Regions from separate parts of the Cytobacillus sp. MT66 genome, predicted to be linked through region 3. Evidence: riboswitches for the same ligand, from Rfam matches in the RefSeq annotation. Region 3 holds a riboswitch; each other region holds the start of a gene.

Region 1 (4,538 bases), on a different contig from region 3:
GAAATGGCTGGGAAAGAGCAGTGTTTTGTGGACTCTGTATTGTGTGTCCATTACATCTGGCGTGGTTGATTTCTTTTCCTTGCATGTCACACACCCTATTTCCAATGTCATTATCGATTTAATTATCGGTTCCATTTTAGTTGGGCTTTCTTTAGGAATCTTATTCCGCTATGGTTCTTCCTCAGGAGGAATGGATATTCTTGCTTTAATTATTTCAAAAATGACCGGGGCACAGCCAGGGAAAACTCTTTTTTACATAAACGGAATCCTTCTATTACTAACTGGCATTGTTGTCGATTGGAAAATAATTATTTATGCGGTTATCTGCCAGAAAATCGGGACTGTAATGCTTGACTTCATATATCAATTCAAGTCAAAAAAGCAAAGCAAAAGTGCCACTGTTGAAATCTAAGCAGTTCACTTTCTGTGGAGTTATATACGAAAAAACAAACTAATTATCAGACCGAATCGCATATGATTCGGTCTTTTAATTTCCTTTACAAATCAACAATTTTTCATAAAGATAATTGTACTTATTTTTAAAAATAAATAAGAGTTTGTGAAGAATTGCCCTTAAACTAATAGCAGGATAGCTTTAAAAGGAATTTAAGCTGCTGTGTTGAATATTTACAGAAAGTTAGAAAAGGGAGATTAGACATATAATGTCAAATTACTATGAATCTTATATTCTTTTATCAAATAATCGAAAATTATCGTATATCGGTTATGGAGATAATAATCAAAACACAGTTATCTTCTTTCACGGATTCGGTTCTTCCGTTCATTCCATTCATCCTGATATAAAAATATTGGACGAAAATAATATTCGTTTTTTTGCCATTAATCGTCCAGGTTACGGAGATTCAGATTTTGAGTTGGAGTATTCTATGGAGGATTACGCTGATTGGATAAATGAATTCCTTACTGCTAAAGGAATTCAAAAGGCTTCACTAATTGGTTGGTCATCTGGTGGATTATACAGCCAAGTATTCGCAGGCAAATATCCAGAAAAAGTCACATCCTTGAACTTAGTTAGTAGTGCTATACCTCTAAATAGCAGTGAAACCAAAAGTATTTTACCCATGAATTGGAAAATGATTAGGAATATGAACAGGTATATGCCTCTTATGACAAAGACTTATTTTAAAAGTCTTAGCAAGAAAGTAACCAAGAGCTTAGATTCTATCATACAGAAATCGATAGAACAGATGGTTGAAGAGGATAAAAAAGTTGCAAATGATCAAATATTACAGGAGGCTATTATAAAAGGAACAGTAGAAGGTTATCGCAATAATGGGAACGGAGTATATTACGATGCTCTTGCATTGTGCAAAAAAATCCCGAAATTAAAAAATCCTGCCTCAAATACAAAAGTAAACATATGGCAGGGCGGCGAAGATACTGTTTGGACTTCGAAAACTTCAGCTTACCTTCGCGAAAAGTATTCTAATTCCACTTACTCTTTCATTGATAACGCCGGACACTTACTTTATTTATCTCATTGGGATGAAATTCTCAAAAAGTCAGTGAGCTAAAGATTGCTTTGTAACTACTTAGTTAGCTCCTAATTGCTTTTACTTATTACTTATACCGCTAACTCTCAAGAAGTAATTACCCCTTTTCATACGATTAGGGAATTACTTCTTTTTTTTAAAACGATTCATTTCTGTTTAGATACATAAAAACAATAATAATACAAATAATACCAACCATTATAAAGATGATTACTGAAAAGAAAGGAGGCTAAATTCTATGATGATGTTTCGCGGTGATGCCCATAGGCTATATGTACAGCTCAAAAAGGCTAACAACCAAAAGCTTGATCTGAATAAGCTTCCCGAATTAAGGGAGATTGCGGAGATTCAGGAATTTTACCAGACTCTTGACAATGATACACTACAGCGTATTTTTTATCGGATGGTAAAAGAAAGAAGCGGCTCCGGGATTATTCCGATTTTTGTCTCCACATTCCCATGGCTGCTATTTATGTTTTCCAACCGCATTCAGGACTTCCTTTTTAGCGGCGGAATCCTTGTATTGGCTACATTTAGCCTTCTTTATTTAATTATTATAGTTTTTTACGTAGTTTTGCATTTTCGGGAAAGGGCTTGGGCAGATGTTCATATTCACATTATTAAAGATATATTGGAAAAATAGATACAGGTTCACCTATTCCTCGTCTGGAAAAGGAAAGAATTCCGTGTCCAGTTGATAGCCATACCTTTTCATATTGATTGTCCCATCTCTGCTTAAAAATACACCTTCACTGGCAAGCAGTTCCTTTTGACTAAAAGCTGCCTCATCGGTTAATGAGATTTGTCCATCTTTATTAACCACTCGGTGCCAGGGCAATTCGTACTTCTCACTCATCGAATGCAATATCCTTACCACCTGCCTGGCCCCCCTCGGGCTTCCTGCTGCTCTTGCAACCGCGCCATAACTCATAACTTTGCCTCTAGGAATACTCCTTAACACACGAATAACATTTTCAGTAAATGGCTTCACCTAAAATCCCACTCCTTCCACTAAATAACACCAAACAAGCGTGGCGTATATTCCCCCCTATTTTAACACGTTACCGCAACGGGGGCCTGACCCCCACCTGATTAACGCTTTACCGCAACGGGGGACTGACCCCCACCTGATTAACGCTTCACCGCACTGGGGGACTGGCCCCCGCCTGATTAGTGCTTTAGTGTAGGAAGTTCCCTCTTTTTTTAAAAATTATGTTGCAATAACAATTAGAGTTTGTTAAATTAGAAAAATAAATTAATAGTTTTCTTATTTCAATTTCTTTTTGAAGTAAGGATAGAGGTGCGAAGACCAATAGTACTTAGTCGGAGGAGCATGGGATCCGAGGATGGCTATGGAAAGGGGTATTCGCCGAAGCTTTAGGTTGCTCATGTTCTTAAGGCTGGTCCTGATGTTGAATAAATACAGGACTGTCATATAGCTGTGCTATATGGAGGGCTATCTTACGCTAAGAACGAGTTTTGTTTCTAAAGCAGCAGCGAGCCCTCGCTGCTGCTTTTTGCGTTTCATTTATGCCCGTAAATCTAAAAAATGGAAAAGGAGATTTACAGAAAATGAGTATTTCTAGACAGCTAGACAGACAAGAAGAGGAAAAAACACTGAGTGTCAAAAAACAAAAGGGCATTAATATCAACGCGTTCGTTCTAATTTTCGGCGTTATCATCATCTCGGCAATCCTGACCTACATTTTGCCCGCAGGAGAGTATGATAGAATTGAAAAGGACGGCAGAACCATTGTTGTTCCAGATTCGTTTGAGCACATAGCACAGTCTCCTGTTGGATTCTTCGATATTTTTAAGAGTATCCATACCGGCCTAGTCAATAGTGCTGGAATTATCTTTTTTGTCCTAATGGTTGGAGGAGCATTTGGGATTTTAAAAGCTACTGGGGCACTAGATGCCTTAATCTATACTCTGACAAAAAAGTTAGTTAATAAAGAGCTGCTGCTGATACCTGTCATTACGCTGTTCTTTTCAATAGCCGGATCCCTCATGGGTCTAGCGGAAGAAACACTTATCTATATTGCCATTATTGTTCCTCTGGCTATTGCATTAGGATTTGATGCAATCGTTGGATTTGCCGTTGTTTCTTTAGGGGCTAATATGGGATTTATGAGTGCCATTATGAATCCCTTTAATGTAGGCGTTGCTCAAAGCATTGCCGAGCTGCCGGTCTTTTCTGGAATGGGATTTAGAATTGCACTTCTTGCAGCATTTTATCTTGCCGGAGTCACCTACATTTACCTATATGCCAAAAAAATAAAGAAAAACCCAGAGCTTCGCTATTTAGGCAATTTTTCCGACGAAAAGCCGCAAACAAGAGATAATGATGTAAAGTTAGAAACCCATCATAAATGGATATTGGTTATTTTTCTATTAAACTTTGTCGTATTAATTTTTGGCGTCATGAAGCTAGGCTGGTATATAACTGAAATTGCTGCACTGTTTTTATTATTCGGAATCATCGTCGGGTTCATCGGAAAATTAAATCCTAGCCAAATGTCTGACAGCTTTATGTCTGGTGCTAAAGAAGTTATGACTGGCGCTTTAATTATTGGTTTTGCCCAAGCCATTCTTGTTGTATTCCAAGATGGAAAATTAATGGATTCAATTTTATATTATGCCGCTTCCTTCTTAGGCAATCTGCCGCCGGCAATCAATGCTGTTGGAATGTTTTTCGTACAGCTTTTCCTGAACTTTTTAGTTCCATCTGGCAGTGGACAGGCCGCACTAACAATGCCAATTATGGCTCCTTTATCAGATTTAGTCGGTGTTACCAGACAAACATCTGTGTTAGCTTTCCAGCTTGGAGACGGGATCTCAAATTCAATTTTCCCAACAGCTGGTGTACTTATCGCTGGACTAGCCATAGCAGGTATTCCATATACAAAGTGGGTAAAATGGGTATTTCCATTTATTCTTATTGAGGTAGGACTTGCAGTTATTTTCTTGCTTATCGCTCAAGCCATCCAGTACGGGCCATTTTAAGAAGATTCATATATTCGC
Region 2 (4,538 bases), on a different contig from region 3:
CTGTTTTCTATCATTCATAAAATCACCTTTAATAGGAATTGAACCGTTAATACGTAATTGAACCGTTGGTACAAATTATATCTTATATTATTTTCAGGTTCAGCACAATCGTTTATAAATCATGTAATTTTTTGATTGCAAATTTTGAACTAATGGTATATGATATGAATCTGTGAAATAACAGTATAAAATAATGAACCGAAAGTATAGGGGGTATATACATGGGTGACGATATAAAAAATCAGGCACGTCCGCCGTATGGCATTATAGCTATTCTAATGATCGGAGCCTTTATTGCTTTTTTAAATAATACATTATTAAATATTGCTTTGCCTTCAATTATGTTGGACCTGAATATTAAAGAAACGACGGTTCAATGGCTTGCAACTGGATTCATGCTTGTGAACGGTATTTTAATCCCGGCAACAGCCTTTTTAATTGAAAAATATTCAGTCAGACGAATCTTTTTATCAGCAATGATTTTATTTTCTGCAGGAACCATACTTGCTGGTACTGCCCACATTTTCCCAACTTTATTAACAGGGCGTATGCTTCAGGCTTCAGGCTCAGCCATTCTTATGCCGCTCTTAATGAACGTGATGCTTGTCAGTTTCCCAGTGGAAAAAAGAGGGGCAGCCATGGGGGTTTTTGGATTAATCCTCATGTTTGCGCCAGCCATTGGTCCAACATTATCTGGCTGGATCATTGAGCACTATGACTGGAGAATGCTTTTCCACTTTATTACTCCTATTGCCATAGTAGTATTATTGATCGGGTTCTTCATGCTTAAAGATAAAAAGGAAAAAGTGAATATCCGCCTGGATGTTTTCTCGCTCACCTTATCAAGTATCGGGTTTGGCGGTATTCTATATGGATTTAGTTCAGCGGGGAATAAAGGATGGGATAGCCCTCTCGTTTACGGAACAATCATTTTAGGGGCTATTAGTTTAGTTATCTTCATTGTTCTCCAATCCAAGAAAGAACGGCCGATGTTAAACTTTGGTGTTTATAAGTATCCAATGTTTGCCTTATCATCAGCGATCACAATGATTGTAAACATGGCTCTCTTTTCAGGGATGATTTTACTCCCTATATATGTTCAGACCCTTAGAGGGATTTCTCCGATGGATGCAGGGCTTCTCTTGCTTCCTGGAGCATTAATAATGGCGTTTATGTCACCGGTGAACGGCAAATTATTTGACAAATTTGGCGGCCGTATTTTGGCGATAATGGGTCTAGCCATTATGGCTGTAACAACCTATCTTTTCAGCAAATTGACATTGGAAACAACCTATGCCAATTTAATGATTGTCTATTCTGTCCGTGCTTTTGGAATGTCAATGGTTATGATGCCTGTTTCGACTAATGGATTGAATCAATTGCCAAGACGCTTCTATCCGCATGGAACAGCTATGAACAACACGTTAAACCAGGTATCAGGTGCGATTGGTACAGCACTTCTAGTAACCTTAATGTCCACTAGGACTGAGTCTGCAGCAGCTGACCTTGCTAAAGATGCCATGAAAAACATGGCTGGACAGCCAACAGAGGCAGCAATCGCTGCAATGAAGCAAGAAATTATGATGAAGTCTATGTTAGAGGGAATTAACTTCTCCTTCTTTGTGGCAACTGGTATTATCTGTGTCGCACTCATTCTTTCCTTCTTTATGAAACGGGCGAAACCAGCATCAGATCCATTAGAGGAAAAAACGGAAAAAAAAATGACAGCGAAATTAGCTGAGAATTGATAACTTAAAAAACCTGATTCTAAATGAGTCAGGTTTTTTATTCCAAACTCACCAATTTATTATTCTATCAAAATTGGTTAATAGTCCGATTGACATATAGGACATGATATTGTAGACTACAAATAAATTAAATATGACCTCATCTTTTTGTAGGTGAGGTAGAGGTGCGATGTTTATTAGTCTCTAGCGGAGCTTGAGAAACAATGATGCTAGGGAGAAGGAAATATCGCCGAAGCTTGCAATATACTCAGTATTGCGGGCTGGGTCTGCAGTGAATAACTGCAGGACTGTCTCAATAGACAATCCCGGGTTTATTGAGTTGAGCTATCTCATTTGGGAAAGAAGATGAAATTTGGGTAATGATGACAAGACAAGACCTGAGTTCACCTCAGGTCTTTTTTGATTTTTCGAATTACCTAAATAGTTCGAATTGTATACTCGATATTGTGAAATAATAAAAAAAGGGGCGAGAAATGTTATGTTAAAAAAATTATCATTGCTTTTAGCACTATCATTATCATTGGCATTGTTACTAGCAGGCTGTGGTACTAGTGACAGCAAAAGCGGCTCAGACAATTCTGATGGGGCAGCGTCTGAGGAAAAAGGTACTTTTAAGGTAGGCCTTGAAGCGGGGTATGCGCCATTCAACTGGACACAAAACGACGATTCTAATGGCGGAGTGAAAATTGACGGAAGCGCCGAATATGCAGGCGGTTACGATGTTGAGATTGCAAAGAAAATTGCAGAAGGCTTAGGCAAGGAATTGGTCATCGTTAAAACGGAATGGGACGGACTTGTTCCAGCATTAGCTTCTGGGAAAATTGACGCTATTATTGCTGGGATGTCACCAACAGAAGAACGCAAAAAGTCCATTGATTTCTCAGATATCTATTATAAATCAGATTTAGTCATGGTTGTTAAAAAAGGCGGAAAATACGATGGAGCATCATCCATTAAAGATTTCAGCGGTGCAAAAGTAACAGCGCAGCTAAATACTTTCCACTATTCAGTGATCGACCAAATCGAAGGGGTTAGCAAACAGCCAGCAATGGATAACTTCCCGGCAATGAGGGTTGCACTGGAGTCTGGTGTTATTGATGGATATGTATCTGAACGTCCGGAAGGCGTAAGTGCTGAATCAGCTAACGAAAACTTTAAAATGGTAGAATTTACAGATGGATTTAAGACATCTGACGATGATACAGCCATCGCCGTTGGTGTGGCAAAAGACAGTGAATTAACAGAGAAAATCAATGAAATCTTGGCAGGTATCCCTGAAGAAGAACGCTCAAGCATTATGGATGCTGCTATTAAAAATCAGCCAGCTGCTAAATAATAAAATCGAAAGGGGGCTTTCCTTTGGGCAGTCCCCTTTTTTGTTAAAAGGAGGTACACTATGACTCTAGAATGGGTTATTGATATTGTTTCAAACAATTGGCCAATGTTCTTGCGCGGTGCTGGAATTACTTTATTCATATCCATCATTGGAACCATCATTGGCTTCCTTATAGGGCTAATTGTTTCAGTCGTTCGCACAATTCCCGTGCCTGAACGCGGGATAAAGAAAGTGATCCTCAAAATAATCAACGCACTTCTTTCTGCCTATATTGAAATATTCCGCGGTACACCGATGATTGTTCAAGCAATGGTTATTTTTTATGGGGCTGCTCTAGCCTTTGGTTTAGACATGGACCGTATTTTCGCAGCTATTCTTATTGTTTCCATTAACACAGGTGCCTATATGTCAGAAATTATCCGCGGCGGGATTATCTCTATTGATAAAGGGCAGTATGAGGCCGCTCAAGCAATAGGAATGAATCACTTCCAAACAATGTATAATGTGGTGCTGCCGCAGGCCATCCGAAACATACTGCCAGCAACAGGAAACGAATTTGTCATCAACATTAAAGATACGTCTGTACTTAGTGTTATCTCCGTTTCTGAACTGTTCTTCCAAACGAAATCAATCGCTGGAAATAATTTCAGATATTTTGAATCCTTCTTTGTTGCCTGTGTGTTATATTTTATCATGACTTTTACAGTAACCAGGATTTTACAATACATTGAAAAGAAACTAGATGGACCGGAAAATTACAGCATGTATGCTAACCAAATGCAGGTAGAGACACCAGACGATATATTGAAGAAAAAAGATCACTAATAGTCCAAAGGAGCGAGAGGATGGAAAAGGTAATAGAAGTTCAGCATCTAAGTAAATCCTTTGGTACGCATGAAGTGCTTAAGGATATTGATTTTTCAGTGAACAAGGGAGAGGTAGTCTGTATCATTGGCTCATCGGGTTCCGGCAAATCAACTCTTCTCCGCTGCATCAATTTATTGGAAAAGCCAAGCGGCGGTCAAATCATCTATAAAGGCGAGAATATCCTTGATGATAACCACGATATTGCAGCCTATCGCACAAAGCTTGGAATGGTTTTTCAGCAATTTAACCTTTTTAATAACCATGATGTCCTAAGCAATTGTGTGGTTGGCCAAGTAAAGGTGCTAAAACGCTCACGTAAAGAAGCAGAACAGGTAGCAATGAAATATTTAAAAGTAGTGGGAATGGACAAATTTGTTCATGCCAAACCAAAGCAGCTGTCTGGAGGACAAAAACAGCGTGTAGCCATTGCAAGAGCACTATCAATGGAACCTGATGTGCTTTTATTCGATGAGCCAACATCTGCACTTGACCCGGAAATGGTTGGAGAGGTTCTGAAGGTTATGAAGGAGCTTGCAGAGAGCGGGCTAACCATGTTAATCGTAACCCATGAAATGGGCTTTGCCAAA
Region 3 (4,538 bases):
TCATGGATAATCAGTCTACTTCAGATACGATTCCTTACAATGAGATCCTGAACGATAACATCTCATTAGAGCATGAAGCAAAGGTTTCCAAGGTTTCTGAAGAACAATTATTCTACTTAATGAGCCGCGGAATTTCTGAGCAAGAAGCAACAGAAATGATCGTAATGGGCTTTATTGAGCCATTTACAAAAGAACTTCCAATGGAATACGCCGTTGAAATGAACCGCCTAATTAAGTTTGAAATGGAAGGTTCAATCGGTTAATATATGCGAAAAACTCCGTTCTCCCAAAAAGAGAGCGGAGTTTTTTTTTCTATGCTATTTACTATGGAGCTAACTGCTTAGTTGAATGAATAGGAAATCAACGCGGATAAATTCAGCAGAATTATTCCATTAAAAGGCATTACGTCAGCACACACGCTTTTCCTAAATTCTGCATAGGGTGTAGTGGGAAGGAAAGGAGTGTTATATCTTTGATTGAATTAAAACCTATTGACATACAAGGTCATACATTTCTAACTGTTTCGGTAGTGCTTCCAAAAACTAACCTATTAGTCGTAACGAATGATAAGGGTTATATTATGTGTGGTGCCCTTGATGTAGGCTTGCTCAATGAAAAGCTGAAGGACCGGAAAGTAATTGCTGGCCGGGCAGTAGGTGTAAAAACCATTGAACAGCTCATTGACGCGCCGCTAGAATCCGTCACCTACGAAGCTGAGGCAATCGGTATTCATAAAGGTATGATTGGAAGGGACGCGCTCCTAAAGATGGTTTAAGACAGCCTGAACATGGCTGTCTATTTTCTTGACATGAGCCAGCCTTAAGCTGCGCACAAAGCGCCTAAAGTGGAAATTTAGGGCATTTAAAAAATAAGGACAAAAGTAGGGTTGAAATTATTGCTTAAAAAAGGTTAATGTAGAAATAATAGGAAAAATGTCGCAAAAAGAAGAAAAATATGTATTTTTTCATAGGCTTAAATAACGCAAAAACTCCTTAATGAAATAGGTGTACTCATGAGATTAGTTACAACTTCCTCTGTAGAATCAGGAACGATTCTTGCCAAAGCAATTTATAATGAAAATGGACAAGTTTTGTTAAATGAGGGTGTGGAATTAAAAAAGGCTATCATCCATAGACTTAATACATTAGGAATCAGTTACATATTTATAAAGGATCGAGAAAACGAAGATATTCAATACAATGGCACCATCTCCGATTCTTTAAGGAAAGAAACCATTCAAACGATCAATTCCACATTTAAGGAAATTCAGAAAGATACTTCTCTGCACGGTTCACTGGTTGTGGAGAAAGCATCGAAAAAGTTCTCGGAGCTTATCCGTTGTTTAATGACAGAAATAAAGGATCAAAAGGAACTATTAACATTACTCTCTGATGCTTTTATATACGATAATTATATTTTCTCACACTCTTTAAATGTAACGCTGTATGCTTTGGCGATTGGAATAAAGCTAAATTTGCCGCAAAGAGACCTTGAGACACTTGGTCTTGGGGCGATTTTTCATGATATTGGCAAGATTAAGGTGCCAAAGGAAGTGCTGTTAAAGCCGGGAAAATTAACACAAGAGGAATATGAAGCGATTAAAACACATGCCGAAGAAGGATTTCAGTTATTAAGAAAAGTTCCAACCATTCCGCTGCTTGTTGCCCATTGTGCTTTTCAGCATCATGAAAGGCTTAATGGTTCAGGCTATCCAAGAGGGATTGTCGGGGATGAAATTCATTATTTCGGGAAAATATTAGCAGTGGCAGATGTATTTGATGCTGTCACCTCCAACCGTGTGTACCGCAGGGCCATGCTTCCTCACGAGGGGCTTGAAATCCTTTATGCAGGATCCGGAACGCTGTTTGAAAAAAAGATAATTGAAGCTTTTAGACTTGCTGTTGTTATCTATCCTGTTGGAATTACTGTTGATTTAAGCGATGGCAGAAAAGGGATTGTAGCTGGGCAAAATATTGGATTTGGCGACAGGCCAAAGGTTAGAATCATGGAGGAAATGGGCGAAAAGGTTCCTCCATATGAAATTGATTTGAAAAATGAATTAAGCATTACCATCACAGGCTGTGACACCACTTTTTAATTAAAATGGAATAAATATTATTCTGCTAAAACATTGAAGCTTTTTTTACACTCTGCTATAGTAGAGGTACCAATTGTATATTAGCCTTATCATATCCGGTGAGGTAGAGGAGCAGAATTCAAGAGTAGGCTGTGTGAGGATGACAACAATGATCACTGCTGGAAGGGAATTTTGCCGAAGCGCTAGAATCTGTCATAGGTTTTAATGCTGGGGCTGCTTTGAAAAGGAGCAGCACTGTCACTATGGAGGAGAATTTCGCAAGACCTTCATAATGGGGAGCTACAGATCGTGATGGAGAAGTAAATTACTTGTAAGAGTAATGGTAGACTTTTCTATCATTACTCTTTTTTTGTTTTCACTCGATCATTATTCCCCTTTTATAAACAAGGAGGAAGAAAATTGGAGAATACGATTTTTTCAATCATACCGCCGCTCTTGGCCATTGTCATGGTTATTTTGACCAGAAAAGTTCTTCTGTCGCTGGGAGCCGGAATCATATCAGCAGCCCTTCTGTTGGCTGATTTCAGCTTTACAGGAACAGCAGGCATTATTTTAGACTCTTTAAAAGGAATATTTATTGCTGAAGGAGAGTTAAACACCTGGAATATTTATATCATCTTATTTTTATTTGTTTTAGGCGTAATTACCGCCTTTATTTCCATTACAGGCGGGAGCTATGCGTTTGGGGAATGGGCCATGAAGCGTGTGAAAACCCGTGCAGGTGCTCAGCTAGTTGGGGCGGTTTTAGGAATTATTATTTTCATAGATGATTATTTTAATGCCCTGGCTGTTGGGCAAATTTCTCGCCCTATTACCGATCGGCATAAGGTTTCACGTGCTAAGCTTGCTTATTTAATTGATTCAACGAGTGCGCCGGTTTGTGTGGTTTCACCGGTATCAAGCTGGGGCGCCTATATTATTACATTAGTTGGAACCATTCTTGCTGCTAATCATATCACCGAGTATTCGGCTTTCTCGGCATTTGTGCAGATGATTCCAATGAATCTTTATGTTTGGGTTACTTTGGCAATGGTATTTATTATTGCGCTAGGAAACATTGATTTTGGTTCAATGAAGGGGCACGAGAGACGGGCTATCGAGGAAGGTCTCGTTCATGACCCGAAAAAACAGGCACCTGGAGAATTAAAGGATGATCTCCCAACAAGCTCTAAGGGTACAGTAGGAGATTTAATCTGGCCAATACTTGCGCTAATCATAGGAACGGTTGGCATGATGTTTTTGACTGGATATAAGGCTGCGGGTGACAATGCGACCATTTTTTCAATTTTTGAAAATACAGACGTGTCTAAGTCCCTGATTCTAGGCGGTCTTCTTGGATTAGCTGTTACTTTTGCTTTATTTTTCCGCCAGGCATTTGTCTTAAAAGGTGTCAATGGCAATGTCTTTGGCAAAGGTGTTAGTGAAGGTCTTAAATCCATGCTCCCAGCCATTTACATTCTTATTTTTGCGTGGATGATTTCTGATTTGATTGGCCGTTTGGAAACTGGGAAGTATATGGCAGGCATTGTAGAAAGCGCTAATCTGAATATTGCCCTTTTGCCTTTCCTTTTATTTGCTGTTGCGGGGATTATGGCCTTTAGTACAGGAACGTCCTGGGGGTCATTTGGAATATTGCTGCCAATTGCGGGTAATATTGCGGCAGCTACAGATTTAAGTCTATTATTGCCAGCGATGGCAGCAGTATTGGCAGGAGCAGTGTTTGGCGATCATTGTTCGCCAATTTCAGATACAACCATTCTTTCGTCGACAGGTGCGGGATGCAATCATATGGATCACGTGCTGACCCAGTTGCCATATGCGCTGACATCGGCTGCCATTTCGGGTATTGGATACCTAGTCCTTGGCTTCACTGACAGTACTATTTTTGCGCTCTTGACTTCAGCTGTATTGCTTGTCATCTTTATGTTTGTTATTGGAAAAAAAGAAAGAGAGCAGAGATTGTAGAGTAAAAAAGGAGCTTTTTCCCAAACTAAACTTTGGGAAGGGCTCCTATTTGTTTTGTTAATATTTATTCTCATAAAGGAATAGGATGAAAAAAGGAAAGGAGGAAATGAAATGATATGAATATATCTTTTTAGCTCATCAAAAAAATAAAAACCCTTTTGTGCTATGCCTCGGTAAAGTAATTCAGAAATATTTTATTTTTCCCAAAATAATGTTTTGACAGATTAGTTTAAAAATATTATACTATCCGTAGATTATATTAAATAATCTGAAAAGTAAAAACATTCTCGATACAAAAAGCGGAATTAAGGAAAAAAGACATAACTAAGGGGGTTAAGGATTATGGATAATCGTCCACAGTGGGGAACACGAGCAGGATTTGTACTGGCTGCTATTGGTTCAGCAGTTGGTCTGGGGAACATTTGGCGATTCCCGGCTGTTGCCTATGAAAACGGCGGCGGTGCATTCTTTTTAC
Region 4 (4,538 bases), on a different contig from region 3:
TGATAATAGTTACCGAAGATAACTTTATATATACTACAACTATTCCGCAATAATGTCCAGTGTGCTTTGGTGCTTTAACGAAAAAGGGCTCAGTCGCTTTAAAGCGTTGGGGGACAGGCCCCCAATCCTTTAAAGCGCTAAAAACAAAGCGTGAATATTGGAATTTTCCGCGGCTTCCCATTAAAATGAAGGCAAAAGGAGTTGAGTGATATGTCTGAACAGTTGGAGTTAGCAACATTTGCGGGCGGCTGTTTTTGGTGCATGGTTTCGCCGTTTGATGAACAGCCGGGTATTAAAGAGGTAGTCTCAGGTTATACAGGCGGTCATAAGGAAAATCCGACTTATGAGGAAGTATGTTCAGATACCACCGGACATTATGAAGCGGTTCAGATTACTTTTGACCCTTCTGTCTTCCCTTATACAAAGCTGCTGGAGATTTTTTGGCAGCAAATTGATCCAACGGATGCAGGAGGCCAATTTAATGACCGCGGCTTGTCATACCGGACAGCGATTTTTTATCATAATGAAGAGCAGAAGGAGCAGGCTGAAAAGTCTAAAGAGAAGCTTGCAGCAAGCGGACGCTTCCAAAAGCCGATAGTAACAGAAATTCTCCCTGCGAAGGAGTTTTACAGAGCCGAGGAATCCCACCAGCATTACTATAAAAAGAATTCATTCCACTATAATCTGTACAAAGAAGGTTCCGGACGTGCGCCGTTTATCCGCAAGACTTGGAAGAAGGGTAAAAGTGAGGAAGAACTGCGCAAGGAATTGACACCCATGCAATTTGAGGTCACAAAAAGGAATGCAACAGAGCCGCCATTTAGAAATGAATACTGGGATAACGAAAAAGAAGGGATTTACGTTGACATTATCTCCGGAGAGCCGCTTTTTAGCTCAAGGGATAAATATGATGCAGGATGCGGATGGCCGAGCTTCACCAAGCCTATAAGACGCTTTGAAATTGAAGAGAAGCTCGATACGTCGTATGGCATGAGGAGAATTGAGGTCCGTTCGAAAACATCTGATGCCCATCTTGGCCATGTATTTGATGACGGGCCTGGCCCAGACCATGCAAGATACTGTATTAACTCAGCTGCTCTTCGCTTTATTCCAAAGGAAAAGCTTGAAGAAGAGGGATACGGGGAGTTTGCCGGTCTATTTAAATAAGCTCAAGTAAAAAGGACTGTCTCAAGTGGTGAGACAGTCCATTTTGTTAAAAATATTCATTTTAAGAAGGGTCTAGCTCCAGGATCCTTGCGCTTTATTAGCTTCTTACAGCTGTTAACGGCTGTAGGGCCTTTTTCAGGGAAGCTAATTCAACTTCATTTAATGGAATCATTGGCAGGCGAACGCCCCCGACTGGGACTCCGTTCATATTAAGTGCTGCTTTGACTGGACCTGGGCTTGGTGCAGCAAATAGGGCTTTCATGATTGGCAGCAGGCTGCGATGCTTTTCGGCGGCTGCTTGAAGGTTTCCGCTTCTAAAGCTGTTAACCATGTCCTGCATTTCATTGCCGATAATATGGGATGCAACAGAAACAATTCCAGCTCCGCCAATAGCAAGAACAGGCAAGGTTAATCCGTCATCACCGCTGTATAGTGAAAAGTCATCCGGTGTTTCACTGATGATTTGCGCCATTGCATCCAGGTTGCCGCTTGCTTCTTTAACAGCGACGATGTTAGGAATTTGCGACAATCTTACAATGGTTTCTACCGAAATATTGACAACGCTTCTACCTGGAATATTATATAGCATGATTGGCAATGCCGTTGCTTGGGCAATTGCCTTAAAGTGCTGATATAGTCCTTCCTGTGAAGGTTTGTTATAGTATGGCGCCACGAGCATAATCCCACCAACTCCAGCTTCTTCCGCTAGTTTTGTTAAGCTGATAGATGCTCTGGTGTTATTTGAGCCTGTGCCTGCAATGACTGGTACACGTCCATTTACTGTCTTCACAACAAACTTGAATAATTCGACCTTTTCCTCTGTTGTTAACGTAGGAGATTCTCCAGTTGTGCCTGCTACGACTAACCCATCTGTTCCATTGGCGATTAAATGTTCAACTAAATTTGTTACTGCAGGAAAATCAATTTCTTCATTCTGATCAAATGGTGTTACCATTGCTGTTAAAACTTGGCCAAAGTTCATTTCCTCACACGCCCTTTTTAATAATTTTAATTAGAGGTGGATAGATTGGGTCCAAGCCTACGCAAAAAAGCAGCATCGAGGAATTCGCTGCTGCTTATAGAAACAATATAATATAACGTAATCGTTTCTTGTGCGATAGCCCTCCATATAGCGGTTCTATATGACAGTCCTGCACTTATTCAATGCAGGCCCAGCCTTAAGTACATGAGATTCTTAAAGCTTCGGCAAATCCCCCTTTCCACAATCGTCAGCGGATCTCATTATCCTCGGATTTGTGTACTAATGGTTTTTGCACCTCTATCCTCACTTCAAAAGATATTGAAATAAGAAAATATATAATTACATTCCATTATAATTGAGGACCCAGTGAAAGACAAGGAGTATTTTCGGCAGGAATAGTTTGCGGACAAAAGGGAACTCTACACATGTAATTTGAAATAAGGAGAGATGGAAGATGAAAAAGTTTGGCCAAAACGAAGAACATGACCAGCAAAAAGTGATTGAAGCACAGAACCAGGCAAATCAGTTTAACAGGGCAGATGTTGAATTCTCCTTAGAGGAAAATGTACAGGAGGCTATTGCAAAGAGCCAGCAATATCAGGCTCAAAATCAGCAGCCGACCTATCAGCCGAATAAACCTTTCTAAGCTGAACTGAATGGAACAGTAAACCGAGTAAGAAATCTAAAAAAATCTGGCACTTATAAACGTGTCAGATTTTTTATTCACTTAAAGAGTTCAATAGAAAGTTTCATGTTAAAATAAATAGGTAATGGTTCAAATACTTTTTGTAGGAGCAGTCTGACATGTTCAAATTTATTAAACTGCAAGCAGAAAATCTTTTTCCAGCCTATTTTGCCCTTGTTATGGCTACCGGAGCTCTATCAATAGGCACTCATCTTCTAGGTATGGAAATCTTCTCAAAGTCCCTTCTTTATGTAAATATTGCAGCCTATCTAATCCTATGGCTTCTAACGCTTACCCGTATTGTTTTCTTCTTTCCAAAATTAATTTCCGATTTAACAAGCCATCAGAATGGTCCTGGATTTTTTACTTTAGTTGCAGGAACAAGTGTGTTCGGAAGCCAGCTTATTATTGTTGCCGAAAATCACACCATTCCTCTTTATTTATGGGGTGTGGCTATCTTTTTATGGTTAATTATCATGTATACATTCTTCACAGCGGTTACCATTCGCAAGGATAAGCCGGCCATCCAGCAGGGAATCAATGGAGCCTGGCTGATCGCGGCTGTCGGAACTCAATCGGTTTCCATTCTTGGCACATTGCTTGTTCCATTTGTACATAGCGGGCAAAATATCATTTTGTTTTTTACCTTATGCATGTATTTTTTGGGATGCATGCTATATCTGAATATCATTACCCTTATTTTTTACCGGTTTACTTTTGTGGAGTTTAAATATTCAGCCCTTACACCGCCATACTGGATCAATATGGGTGCAGTAGCTATTACCACGTTAGCTGGGTCAACATTAATTCTGCATGCTGAATACTTTCCTTTGCTTATGGAGATTACGCCATTTTTAAAGGGGTTCACGCTGTTTTTCTGGATTACAGGGACATGGTGGATTCCTTTGCTGTTTATTCTTATGATTTGGCGCCATCTTTATCACCATTATCCCTTTTCATATGACCCGCAATTCTGGGGAATGGCGTTTCCGCTTGCCATGTATACAACAAGCACTTTCCAGCTGTCAAAGGCACTGGGAGTTCCGCTGTTAATGGCTATACCGCGTTTTATGGTATTCATTGCTATCGTTGCATGGATGGTTGTCTTTTTCGGCCTTATTCACCATTTGTATCTTAAATATAATCATTATCGAAGACTGGAAAAGAGGTATAGATAAGAGGTATAGATAAAGGCGATTTGAGCTAAGCCTTAGGTTATTGTGCTGCTCCCAAATTCTTGCAAAACGTCAATTATTCGGTATTATTCCAAAAAGTCAAAATACTAATATTGTAAAATATAAGTCAATCAATTATGATTAGTTGAAAAAGGGATCGCTAATGCGGTTCCTTTTTTTCTAAAATAGGAGTGAAATCATGCTAGTTTTGTCAGAAAGGCAAATCCGGTCCTTATATACCATGAAAGACGCAATAAGGGATATAGAAACAGCTTTAATACAGTACATAAAGGGAAATATTGAAAACCCTCATCGCACAGTTATTGAGTTTCCGAGAAAACATGCATCCGCCTTGTATATGCCATGTGCGATGGAAAAACAAGGGACGACAGCTGTGAAGGTTGTAACAATTTTCCCAAATAACCCATCAGTGGGGAAGAAAACCACACAGGGGATTATTTTATTAAGTGATACAGAAAACGGTAATCATCTTGCCTGTATGAATGCCTCATTCTTAACCCGGCTTCGC

What was found. Region 3 has a riboswitch for lysine ahead of AC1Q59_RS13265 (Na+/H+ antiporter NhaC family protein). Riboswitches for the same ligand answer to the same signal wherever they lie in the genome.
Region 1: it holds a riboswitch for lysine, as region 3 does, so the genes downstream of both, AC1Q59_RS03390 (YfcC family protein) here and AC1Q59_RS13265 (Na+/H+ antiporter NhaC family protein) in region 3, are expected to answer to the same signal.
Region 2: it holds a riboswitch for lysine, as region 3 does, so the genes downstream of both, AC1Q59_RS09285 (transporter substrate-binding domain-containing protein) here and AC1Q59_RS13265 (Na+/H+ antiporter NhaC family protein) in region 3, are expected to answer to the same signal.
Region 4: it holds a riboswitch for lysine, as region 3 does, so the genes downstream of both, dapA (4-hydroxy-tetrahydrodipicolinate synthase) here and AC1Q59_RS13265 (Na+/H+ antiporter NhaC family protein) in region 3, are expected to answer to the same signal.

Annotation. Positions count from the first base shown of each region.
Region 1 is NZ_JBXAFB010000002.1:45,915-50,452, reverse strand. Features, by position in the region: gene AC1Q59_RS03410 (YitT family protein) at 1-412, shown strand, start outside; gene AC1Q59_RS03405 (alpha/beta fold hydrolase) at 663-1,535, shown strand; gene AC1Q59_RS03400 (hypothetical protein) at 1,753-2,157, shown strand; gene AC1Q59_RS03395 (MGMT family protein) at 2,170-2,505, opposite strand; lysine riboswitch at 2,802-2,981, shown strand; gene AC1Q59_RS03390 (YfcC family protein) at 3,087-4,520, shown strand.
Region 2 is NZ_JBXAFB010000004.1:169,922-174,459, forward strand. Features, by position in the region: gene AC1Q59_RS09275 (TetR/AcrR family transcriptional regulator) at 1-18, opposite strand, end outside; gene AC1Q59_RS09280 (DHA2 family efflux MFS transporter permease subunit) at 222-1,748, shown strand; lysine riboswitch at 1,900-2,083, shown strand; gene AC1Q59_RS09285 (transporter substrate-binding domain-containing protein) at 2,227-3,084, shown strand; gene AC1Q59_RS09290 (amino acid ABC transporter permease) at 3,145-3,909, shown strand; gene AC1Q59_RS09295 (amino acid ABC transporter ATP-binding protein) at 3,930-4,538, shown strand, end outside.
Region 3 is NZ_JBXAFB010000006.1:259,145-263,682, forward strand. Features, by position in the region: gene sufB (Fe-S cluster assembly protein SufB) at 1-263, shown strand, start outside; gene AC1Q59_RS13255 (YunC family protein) at 473-775, shown strand; gene AC1Q59_RS13260 (HD-GYP domain-containing protein) at 1,013-2,098, shown strand; lysine riboswitch at 2,195-2,388, shown strand; gene AC1Q59_RS13265 (Na+/H+ antiporter NhaC family protein) at 2,498-4,063, shown strand; gene AC1Q59_RS13270 (sodium-dependent transporter) at 4,406-4,538, shown strand, end outside.
Region 4 is NZ_JBXAFB010000007.1:110,274-114,811, forward strand. Features, by position in the region: gene msrA (peptide-methionine (S)-S-oxide reductase MsrA) at 211-1,167, shown strand; gene dapA (4-hydroxy-tetrahydrodipicolinate synthase) at 1,265-2,149, opposite strand; lysine riboswitch at 2,278-2,457, opposite strand; gene AC1Q59_RS14285 (hypothetical protein) at 2,604-2,795, shown strand; gene AC1Q59_RS14290 (tellurite resistance/C4-dicarboxylate transporter family protein) at 2,954-4,012, shown strand; gene AC1Q59_RS14295 (ornithine cyclodeaminase family protein) at 4,209-4,538, shown strand, end outside.